Regions from separate parts of the Burkholderia sp. FERM BP-3421 genome, predicted to be linked through region 1. Evidence: predicted binding sites of a transcription regulator. Region 1 holds the regulator's gene; the other holds the start of a gene.
The links. The regulator FliA, encoded in region 1, starts transcription of late flagellar genes. The targets are predictions, from matches to a motif close to CTAAAGTTTNNNNNNNNNNNGCCGNTA.

Region 2: a site for FliA is predicted at 1,906-1,932, ahead of Bsp3421_RS17545 (DUF4088 family protein). Genes of this name have one in related genera too.

What each region holds. Positions count from the first base shown of each region.
Region 1 is NZ_CP117782.1:3,270,344-3,275,686, reverse strand. It holds gene ahcY (adenosylhomocysteinase) at 1-839, opposite strand, end outside; S-adenosyl-L-homocysteine riboswitch at 874-978, opposite strand; gene Bsp3421_RS30860 (RNA polymerase sigma factor FliA) at 1,081-1,815, opposite strand; gene Bsp3421_RS30855 (MinD/ParA family ATP-binding protein) at 1,837-2,649, opposite strand; gene flhF (flagellar biosynthesis protein FlhF) at 2,642-4,339, opposite strand; gene flhA (flagellar biosynthesis protein FlhA) at 4,336-5,343, opposite strand, start outside.
Region 2 is NZ_CP117782.1:292,459-297,801, forward strand. It holds gene Bsp3421_RS17535 (MATE family efflux transporter) at 1-488, opposite strand, end outside; gene Bsp3421_RS17540 (RNA-binding S4 domain-containing protein) at 614-832, opposite strand; gene Bsp3421_RS17545 (DUF4088 family protein) at 945-1,736, opposite strand; gene Bsp3421_RS17550 (AzlD domain-containing protein) at 1,968-2,309, opposite strand; gene Bsp3421_RS17555 (AzlC family ABC transporter permease) at 2,306-3,055, opposite strand; gene Bsp3421_RS17560 (AraC family transcriptional regulator) at 3,128-3,955, opposite strand; gene Bsp3421_RS17565 (CreA family protein) at 3,975-4,448, opposite strand; tRNA gene Bsp3421_RS17570 (tRNA-Asn) at 4,818-4,893, opposite strand; tRNA gene Bsp3421_RS17575 (tRNA-Asn) at 4,963-5,038, opposite strand; gene fdxA (ferredoxin FdxA) at 5,135-5,343, opposite strand, start outside.

The sequences.
Region 1 (5,343 bases):
GCGCCCAGGCCGCGCAGCGACTGCGCGCAGCCCTTGCCCACGTCGCCGTAGCCCGCGACCACCGCGACCTTGCCCGCGATCATCACGTCGGTCGCGCGCTTGATGCCGTCGACCAGCGATTCGCGGCAGCCGTACAGGTTGTCGAACTTCGACTTCGTGACCGAATCGTTGACGTTGAACGCCGGGAACGGCAGGCGGCCGTCCTTTTCCATCTGGTACAGACGGTGCACGCCGGTGGTGGTTTCTTCCGTCACGCCCTTGATGTGCGCGAGGCGCGTCGAGTACCAGCTGCCGTCGACCTCGAGGTGCGCGGCGATCGACTTGTACAGCGCGACTTCTTCCTCGTTGGTCGGCTTGGCGATCACCGAGCGGTCCTTCTCGGCCTTCGCGCCCAGGATCAGCAGCAGCGTGGCGTCGCCGCCGTCGTCGAGGATCATGTTGGCGAATTCGCCGTTCGGCCATTCGAAGATGCGGTGCGCGTATTCCCAGTACTCGTCGAGCGACTCGCCCTTGAACGCGAACACCGGCGTGCCGGCTTCGACGATCGCGGCGGCCGCGTGATCCTGGGTCGAGAAGATGTTGCACGAGGCCCAGCGCACGTCGGCGCCGAGCGCCTTCAGCGTCTCGATCAGCACGCCCGTCTGGATCGTCATGTGGAGCGAACCGGCGATGCGCGCGCCCTTGAGCGGCTGCTGCGCCTTGTATTCGTCGCGGATCTGCACGAGGCCGGGCATTTCCGTCTCGGCGATGTTCAGCTCCTTGCGGCCCCAGGCGGCAAGGCTCATGTCGGCGACGAGGTAGTCTTTCGAGGAATTGGAATCGATGACAGCGGCGTTCATCACGCCCTCCTTTCTAAGTAAGTTCTAGAAAATTGTGACGTGAGCGCCGTTCAGGTCGCGGCCGTGCGCATCGCGCGGCCGCTCATTGAAGGTTTCCGAGCCTGGCGGGACCGAGCCCGTCGCAACGCTCCTCGGAAACGAGGGAGGATTGTAGCAAATCGGAATGAAGTTTTCCGCCCGATCGCACGCCGACCATACGCGGCCCGACCATGCGCGGCCCGACCGATCGCGGTCCGACCGCTCAGTGCTCGGCGCCGACCCAGGCCTGTTCGCGCAGCCGCGCGCGCAGCCGGGCAACCGCCTGGCTGTGCAACTGGCACACGCGCGACTCGCTGACCTCGAGCACCGCGCCGATCTCGCGCAGGTTCAGGCCCCGTTCGTAGTACAGCGACATCAGCAGCTTCTCGCGCTCCGGCAGGCGCTCGATCGCCTCCACGAGCGCGTTGCGCAGGTGGTCGTCGAGCAGCGCCGACAGCGGGTCGGCATGGTCGACCCGGTAGCGGTCGAGGAACGGCTCGTCGTCGGCCGAACGGTCGAAATCCTCGTAGTAAATCAGCTGGCTGCCATGCAGGTCCTGCAGCATCGACTGGAATTCGTCGAGCGGCATCTGCATGTGCTCCGCGATCTCGGTCTCGCTCGCCGGCCGGCCGAGCTGCTGCTCGACCTGGTGCACCGCATGCTCGACTTCGCGCGAGGTCTTGCGCAGGCTGCGCGGCAGCCAGTCGTTGCTGCGCAGCTCGTCGAGCATCGCGCCGCGGATCCGCTGCGTCGCGTAGGTCTCGAACTGCGCCCCCTGGTCTTCCTTGTAGCGGCCCGCCGCATCGAGCAGGCCGATCATGCCGGCCTGGATCAGATCATCGAGATCCACGCTCGCCGGCATCTTCGCGACCAGTTGCAGACCCAGCCGCCGCACGAGCGGCGCGTACTGCGTCAACACTTCGTCCTGGGATATCTTTCCTTGAGCGTTGTACATCATGCCCTCTCTTGCCTGTGACATTCATGCGGCCTGCGCCGCACCCCGCTCAAACGCCGGATTGCCCGCCCGGACCCGACCCGCGCCCGGCCCCGGACGCAATGGCCAATACAGCAGATCGGACGCGATCTGCCGGTAATCGCGCGCGGCCGCCGCGGTCGGGAACGCGTCCACCACCGTGCGCTCCAGCTCGCGCGCATGCTCGACGAGCGGATCGACCCCCACGCAGCCCGCCTCCGACAGCGACACCGCCAGATAACGCCCGGCGACGCCCGCGAGGTTGTCGTACGCGGCCTTCGCGTCCGCGCGGCTTTGCACGTGATTCATCAGCACGCGGAACTGCGCGACCGCATGCGCGTAATGAAGCCGCTTCATGCACGCGTACGCCTCGGTGATCGACTGCGCGGCCACCCGCATCACCACCAGCACGTCGTGCGCGTCGCGCGCGAGCGGCGAGAACGCGCCGTGCGCGTCGAGCTGCGCATCGACCAGCACGATGTCCGCCGCGTTGTCGAGCCACTCCGCGGGATCGTGCTCGGCGTAGCCGGCGCGGGCGAGCCGCGCGGCGCCGAGCACCGAGAAGCCCAGCTCGTGGCGCACCGGCTCGCCTTCGCGCAGCCACGCGCCGCACAGCGTCGCCGCCACCGAATGAACGTCGGCGCGCTCGTCGACCACGAGCACGTCCTTGCCGAGCGCCGCGAGCGCGGCCGCCAGATTCACCACCGTCGAGGTGCAGCCGACCCCCGCCGGGCCGCCCGTCACCGCGACGACGCGCGACGAGCGGCCGGCGAGCAGACGCCGCAAGCCTTCAGCCTGATCGGTCATGCGTTTATCCAAATCGCACCTCATGGAGCTCGGCGCTCGAGCGGGCGGTCAGCGCGGCCAGCAGCGACGGCATGTCTTCGTCTTGCGGCACGAAGGGCGAGCCGTCGCGCGGTACGCAGAACGCGCTCTTCAGCAGGAATTTACGGGTGGCGACGTACAGGTTCTCCGGCACCTTCTGGCCGGTCGATGCGTAGTGGACCGGCAGCTTGTAGCGGATCACCGTGTCCAGCACGCCGCCGAGATGGGTGGCTTCGTCCAGCTTGGTCAGGATGCAGCCCGCGAGGTCGGGCTGGCCCGCCGCGCTGCGGTAGGCCTGCACGACTTCGTTGAGGGTGTCGCCGTGGCTCGTCGCGTTCAGCAGCAGCAGGCGCTGCACCGGCGTGTCCGCGCCGTGCAGCATCGCGATCTGGTCGGATACCGTGCGATCGCGCTGGCTCATGCCGATCGTGTCGATCAGCACGATGTGCTTGTTGCGCAGTTCGGTCAGCGCGAGCTGCAGGTCGCCGCCGTCCTTCACCGCATGCACCGGCACGCCGAGGATCTTGCCGAAGATGCGCAGTTGCTCGTGGCCGCCGATCCGGTAGCTGTCGGTCGTCAGCAGCGCGACCTTGCTCGCGCCGAAGCGCATCACGCAGCGCGCCGCCAGCTTCGCGGTGGTGGTGGTCTTGCCGACGCCCGTCGGTCCCATCAGCGCGAACACGCCGCCGCGCTCCATCAGCGCATCCTCGCTTTCCAGCACCGGCAGGTTCGCGGCCAGCACCGAGCGCGCCCATTCGGACGCCGCGTCGAAGCTGTCCGACTCGTCGCCGTCCGGCAGGTTGTCGACGATCATGCGCACCAGCTGCGCGGAAAAACCCGCCGCGAACAGATGCTTGGTCAGCGCGCCGTGCACCGGGTTGCGGCGCTGGCGATCGTTCCACATCAGGCCCGCGAACTGCTCTTCCATCATGCCGCGCAGCGAGCTCAGCTCGTGCATCACGGTGTCGTTGACGATGCGCTCGATACGCGCCTTCACGGCGTCGGCCACCGCCGCGGCCGCCGCATCGGACAGGCGCTCGGCGTTCTGGCGCGGCGCGTCGTCGGCGCGCCGCGCGGGCGTCGCCTCGGCCGCCGCACGGCGCGCGACGTTCTGCACCAGGTCACGCGCCCACTCGGGCGGATTGGCCGGCGCGCCGGCGTCGGCGTCGGCGGCGGCGGCAGCGGCAGCCGGCGCGGACGCCGCGGCGGAGGCGCGCGGCCGCGCGACCAGTTCGTCGCGCTGCCGGGTCAGGCGCTTCGCGTGCTCGACGAGCCACGGCGCGGGCTCCGACGGCGCGGCGGGCGCGGCAGCGGCCGGCGCGGCCTCGACGCTCGCGCCGAACACCGACGAAAACACATCCGGCAGGCCGCCGTTCGCATACGGATTGGCGCCCGTCCGCGGCAAGCCGGCGGCGCCGGGTGGCTCGGCCGGCGCGGCGAAGCCCGGCAGGGAGGCGGCCGGCGCGGCAAGGGCCGACCCGGCCGCGGCCCGCGCGGCAGCGGCCCGCACGGCAGCGGCCGGCGGCGCAATCGCGGCAAGCTCGGCGTCCGCGAGCGCGACGATCTCGACCGTGCCGTCGTCGAGCGTCCGGTTCGACAGCACGACGGCATCGGGGCCCAGCGCCTCGCGCACGAGTCGCAGCGCGTCGCGGCTCGTAGGGCCGGTGAATTTGCGGATGTTCAAGCGTTACTCCCGATGACGTTGACGACTTTGATCGTGCGGGTATCCGGCACTTCGGCGTAGGACAGCACTTTCAGTTGCGGCAGGCTGCGGCGCAGGAAGCGCGCGAGCATCGCGCGCAGCGCGTGCTGCACGAGCAGCACGGGCGGCAGCCCCATGTTTTGCTGGCGCAGCATCGCTTCCTGCGTGCCGACCAGCAGCGTGTGCGCGAGCCCCGGTTCGAGGCCCGGGTTCGCGCCCGTGGCGAGCGCCTGCGACAGCACCCGCTCCAGATTCGAATCGAGTCCCATCACCTGCATTTCGCCGGCGCCCGGGAACCATTGCTGGGTGATCGCGCGGCCGAGCGCGAGGCGCACCGCGGCGGTCAGGTCGTACGCGTCGGTCAGGCGGCCCGCCTGCTCCGACACCGCCTCGATGATGGTGCGCATGTCGCGGATCGGCACGCCTTCGTCGAGCAGGTTCTGCAGCACCTTCTGCAGCGTCGTGATCGAGATCGTCTTCGGCACGAGGTCCTCGACGAGCGAGGGCGCATCCTTGCCGGTGCGCTCGATCAGCGCCTGCACTTCCTGGCGGCCGAGCAGCTCCGCCGCGTGCTGCACGACCAGATGGTTGAGGTGGGTCGCGACCACGGTGCTCGCGTCGACCACCGTATAGCCGTAGACCTGGGCCTGTTCGCGCAGCGTGGTGTCGATCCACACGGCGGGCAGCCCGAACGCGGGATCCTGGGTCGGCGCGCCCGGCAGCGCGGCCGTCACCTGGCCCGGATTGATCGCGAGCCACTGGCCCGGATAAGCCTCGCCGAACCCGACCTCGACGCCCTTCAGCGCGATCCGATAGCCGTTCGGCCGCAGTTCGAGGTTGTCGCGGATATGGATCACGGGCGGCAGGAAGCCGATTTCCTGCGCGAACTTCTTGCGGATGCTCTTGATCCGCTTGAGCAGCTCGCCGTCGCTGTTCTTGTCGACGAGCGGGATCAGCCGGTAGCCGACTTCGAGGCCGAGCGTGTC
Region 2 (5,343 bases), 920 kb from region 1:
AGGAACGAGCGCATCAGCCCGACGCCGATCAGGCTGCCGGGCGCGGCGAAGCGCAGCACGCCCGCGTATTCGCCGACGTTGCGCGCGAGCAGCGGCGGCTCGTGGAACATCAGCAGGATCGGTTCCGCGAACGACAGCAGCAGGAAGGCCGGCACCGTGAGCAGCATGGCGAGCGCGAAGCCGGTCCAGTAGATGTGCGGCACCTCGTGGTCGGCCTTCGCGCCGCGCGCGTGCGCGACGCTCACGCTGATCGAGGTCAGCACGCCCTGCATCAGCGTGACCACCACGAAGAACAGATTGGCGCCGAGGCCGCCCGCGGCAAGCGAATCGGGGCCGAGCGAGCCGAGCAGCACGGTGTCGGTGACGCTCATCGCCATCTGCGACAGTTGGGCGATGGCGAGCGGCGCGGCGAGGCGCGCGGTGTCGGAGGCGTGACGAGTGAGCGACGGCGGCGCGGCGGCCGTCCGCGAGAAAGCAGGAGGCGACATGGAATGAGCGCGCGCGCGGATACTTGCCCGCACGCTTGTTTATTTTTGAGAGACAGTCAGCTTACGGGTTTCGTCCGACGCTGTCGATCAGGTGCGCCGAAGGCCATGTCGCCGACAGGGGCTCGCTAGCCCGCGTGCACCGCGATCCGCGTGTCGCCGAGCAGCACCACCTGGCCGTCGCGGATCTTGCAGGTCTTGCGCAGCTCGACCGCGCCGTCGACCTTCACCGCGCCCGACGCGACGAGCACTTTCGCCGAGCCGCCGCTGTCGGCGAGCCCGGTGATCTTGAGCAGGTTGTGCAGTTCGACGAAGTCGCCGGTCAGGGTGAAATCCAGGTTGGGCATGGCGGAACGGGCGCGGCGCGCCGGGAGAATGGCTCCGCATGATAAGCCAGCGCGCGCCGCGCCGGGGATAAAGCGCGCGCGCGGCGGAGGGCCGGATCCCGGGGCCGCGCGTTTACGGGCGCCGCTGTTGCTGCTGTTGTTGCTGCGCCTGGCCCGCGTTCGGCCGCACCGGGGTCGCGACCATGAAGACGCTGCGCAGCCATGCGGCGGCGCGCGAGAAGATGTCGTAAGGCTCGTCGATGAAGATCTCGGGTTTCAGGAGCCGCAGGTATTCCATGATCTGCTGCGCTTCCTGCTTCTGGAACGAGCCGTGCGCGAGCCCGAGCCGCAGCAGGCCGCGCAGTTCGCCGAGCTTTTCGCGCGCGGCGCTGCCGACGTTCATCTCGCAGGCGAGCTTCGCCTCGTAGACGCGCTGCCGCAGCGATTCCGCCAGCCGCCACGCGGGCGTCTGCATGCGCTCCTCGAGGGTCTGGATGTCGATCGCGGCCGCCTTGATCTGCGCGGCGAGCGGATCGACGAGCGTGTCTTCGCCCTGCGCCTCGGAGACGATCGCGGCGGCCCAGTCGCGGCACGCCTTCGCCAGCTCGTCGGGGGTCCACTCGGAGCGCGACGCGAACCCGAAGCCGAATTCGCCGGCCTGCCGCATCAGGATCGCGACGACATCGGGGAATTCCTTGTCGAGCGTGCGTTTCGCCCACGCGTACTGGCCGCCTTGCAGCATGCGCTGCACCGCGTGCTCGGTCAGCGGCACCATGTTGTCGAGCAGCTTCGCGCGCAGGAAGTCCTCGAACGACGGGGTGGCGAATTGCGGGTCGAGCTTGAGCGACACGCGCAGGAACGCTTCGAAGTCCTTGCGCAGGGAGTCGACGGTGTCGTCCTTGATGGATAGGGTGATCTGGCCCATGGTTCTCGATGCTCGATGCCGGCCGGCTGGGTGGCGCGCTGACGTCAGTGGGGCGAAGCCGCGCTGGCTGTTCGGGCCGGACAGCCGGCGCTTGCCGGAAGGTCTCGCCGCCCGCCCGCCGACGTCGACAGGTCGACCCCGCGCGACCGATGGCGGGGCCTCACCCGCTTAACGGCGGCGCAGCCGGAAACTTGAGGCCCCGGCCGGGCCCTTGAGGTCCGAGCACCGGAATCAGGCCGGCGGCCAGGCGTTCGGCAGCACGATGCCTTGCCAGAGGAAGAACGCCGCGAGGCTGACCGTGATCGTCAGCAGCGGGCGGCGGGTCGCGGCCGACACGGCGATGGCGACGAGCCCGCCGACGAGCTGCGGGTTGCGCCAGGTGAATTCGGGCGCGCCGCCGTGCGGCGCGATCATCATCGGCGCGACGATCGCGGTGAGCACGGTGACCGGCACGAAGCCAAGCGCGGTGCGCAGGGGCGGCGGAAAGCGCAGCCGCTCACCGCACAGGAACAGCGTCGCGCGGATCGCATAAGTGACGAGCGCCATGCCGACGATCAGCAGCAGCAGGCTCATGACGCGGCCTCGGTCGGCTCGGGCGCGCCCGAGCCCCGGCGCGACAGCGCGACGCCGACCGCGACGCCGGCCGCCACGGCGGCGAGCAGGCCGAGCTTGTACGGCCAGCCCAGCCAGCAGCAGGCGAGGACGCCCGCCGTGAGCGCGGCGGCGAGCTGGCGCGGGGCGGCGAGCTGCGGCACGACGATCGCGATGAAGGTTGCCGCCATCGCGAAATCGAGTCCGAGCGTGCGCAGGCCGGGAAAGGTCGCGCCGAACAGCAGGCCGGCGGCGGTCCAGACCTGCCAGTTCAGATACATCGCGAGGCTGGAGCCGAAGAAGTAATGCGGACCGAGCGTGCCGGGGGCGGCCTGGCGGTAGTGCGCCTGGGCGACCGCGAACGCCTCGTCGGTCAGGAGCGCGCCGAGCGTCGCGCGCCAGCGCAGCGGCAGGTGGGCGACATGGGGCGCGAGCGTCGCGCTGTAGAGCAGGTGGCGCAGGTTGACGATGAAGGTGGTTGCGAGCACCACCGCGAAGCCCGCGCCGCCGGCGACGAGGCCGAGCGCGATGAACTGCGCGGAGCCGGCGTACACGACGAGCGACATCAGTTCGCCGTGCCACCACGTGAGCGGCCCGGTCGACACGAGCGTGCCGAAGATCACCCCGAACGGAGCGGCGCCGACGAGCATCGGCAGGGTGGCGCGCACGCCGGCGGCGAATTCGGCGCGCGGGCGGCGCGGCGGGGAAACGGAAAGGAACGGGTTCAACGGCTGGTGCCTCCAGGATCCCGTCAGCTTAGCGGCGCGGCGGCGCGCGGGCTTGTACGTTCTTGCCGCGGCTCAGGTCTGGCGCCAGCGGCCGGGCGGCACGCCGAACATGCGCCTGAAATGACGCGTGAAGTGGCTCTGGTCGGTGAAGCCGTTCGCGGCGGCGACGTCGGCGACCGCCACGCCCGCGCGCAGCGGCGCGAGCGCGCGCTGCAGGCGCAACTGGTTGCGCCAGGCGTGGGGCGGCATGCCGGTCTCGCGCACGAACAGCCGGGCCGCGTGAAACGGCGACAGGCCGGCCGCGCGGGCGACTTCCGCGAGCGTGACCGGATCGGCGAGGTCGGCGGCGAGCCGTTCGCGCATCGCGTCGACGCGCGGCTCGGCGTGCGCGAGCGCCTGGGGGCGGGCATGGGTGCCGGAATGGCGGACGATCAAGGTCGAGAACGCGTCGAGCATCGCCGTCTCGGCCGCGAGCGGATCGTCGCCGGCTTCGAGCGCCTGGTAGGCATGCAGGAGGCGTTGCGCGAGATCGAGGTCGCGGATCACGTCGGGGCGGAACCACGGCGCATCCTGCGGCGTGCCCGCGAGGGTCCGCGCGAGATCGTGGATGAAGTCGACCGGCACGTAGCCGACGCGGTAGCGCCAGCCGTCGTCGTGCGCGCGCGAGCCGGTGTGGACTTCACCCGGATTGATCACGGGCACGGTGCCGGGCACGGCGACGTGCGTGGCGCCGCGGCAGGTGTAGCGCTCGGCGCCCGCCTCGATGACCGGGATCGTGTAGGCGTCGTGCCAGTGCAGCGCGAACGCCTGGTCGCGGTAGCGCGCCGTGACGAGATCCGCGTCGGGCAACAGCGGCGTGCGCCAGTAGCGCGCGGAGTCGCGGGAGCGGGGCGGGACCATGGCCGGTGCGGTGGCGCGCCTACTTGAGCGGAATCGGCGTGCCTTCGGGCACGGGCACCGCGGTCACGCTGTTCTTCGGGCTGCCGCTCGCGATGCGGTCGCTGTAGGTCAGGTAGATGAGCGTGTTGCGCTTGCGGTCGACCACCCGCACCACGTGCAGGGTCTTGAAGATGAACGACATGCGCTCGCTGAACACGTCGGTCTGCTGCTTGAGCGGCTCGGTGAAGCGGATCGGGCCGACCTGACGGCAGGCGATCGACGCCTCGCTCGGATCCTCGGCGATCCCGAGGCTGCCCTTGATGCCGCCCGTGCGGGCGCGCGACACGTAGCAGGTCACGCCGTTGACGAGCGGATCGTCGTAGGCCTCGACCACGACGCGATCGGAGCCGGTCAGGCGGAAATTGGTGTTGACGCTGCCGACTTCCTCGGCGTGGGCGGCGGTAAGCGGCAGGAGGGCGGCGCAAAGCGCCAGGGCGGGGCGACGGATGTTCATGGGCTGCGGGCGTGACGGTTGCGGAGGGAGCACGACTCTAGCATGCCGCCGCGCGCGGGGTGGGTGCGCCAAAAGACCGAAGGGCGGGTGGGCGGGGCGGCCTGCTGCGCGCCTGCGATCCGGGGAAAAGAAAAGTTTCGGGCGCCCGGCATCCTTCGATGTCTCGATGCCCCGCCCCGGGTTTGAATCGCGTGGTTTCCCGCCCGATTTCGCATTGGCGTGGAACGTACGGAATGCCGCGCGCTATTTAGGCGCGGGTCATGGGCTTTGCAGCCAAGGATGGGGTCAGCGGCCGGCGGGCGCGATGCCGCGCGAGCGGCCTACAAAGCACAACGCCCCAGGCTTTTCAGCCTGGGGCGTTGATATGTTTGGCTCCCCGACCTGGGCTCGAACCAGGGACCTACGGATTAACAGTCCGGCGCTCTACCGACTGAGCTATCGGGGAATAAAACGGGTGCTGCGTGTCTGTTCGCTGCCATGAAAAAGCCCGTCAGCAACGGGCCTTTGCATTTCTTGGCTCCCCGACCTGGGCTCGAACCAGGGACCTACGGATTAACAGTCCGGCGCTCTACCGACTGAGCTATCGGGGAACAAACAGCAGAGAAACGAGATTCTATGGTGCGTTGGTCAGTCTGTCAACAGTTTTGGCGGCAATGCAGCAAAAAAGCGCGCGCCGCCGTGCGGGCTCAACGCTCGAGCAGGTGCAGCTTGTCCTGGACGTCCTTCCACTCGTCGGCATCGGCCGGCGCGGGCTTGGTCTTGGTGATCGACGGCCATGCCTTCGCCAGTTCAGCGTTCAGCGGAGTGAACTGCTGCTGGTCGCCCGGCACGTCTTCTTCCGCGTAGATCGCGTTGGTCGGGCACTCGGCGACGCAAACCGCGCAATCGATACACT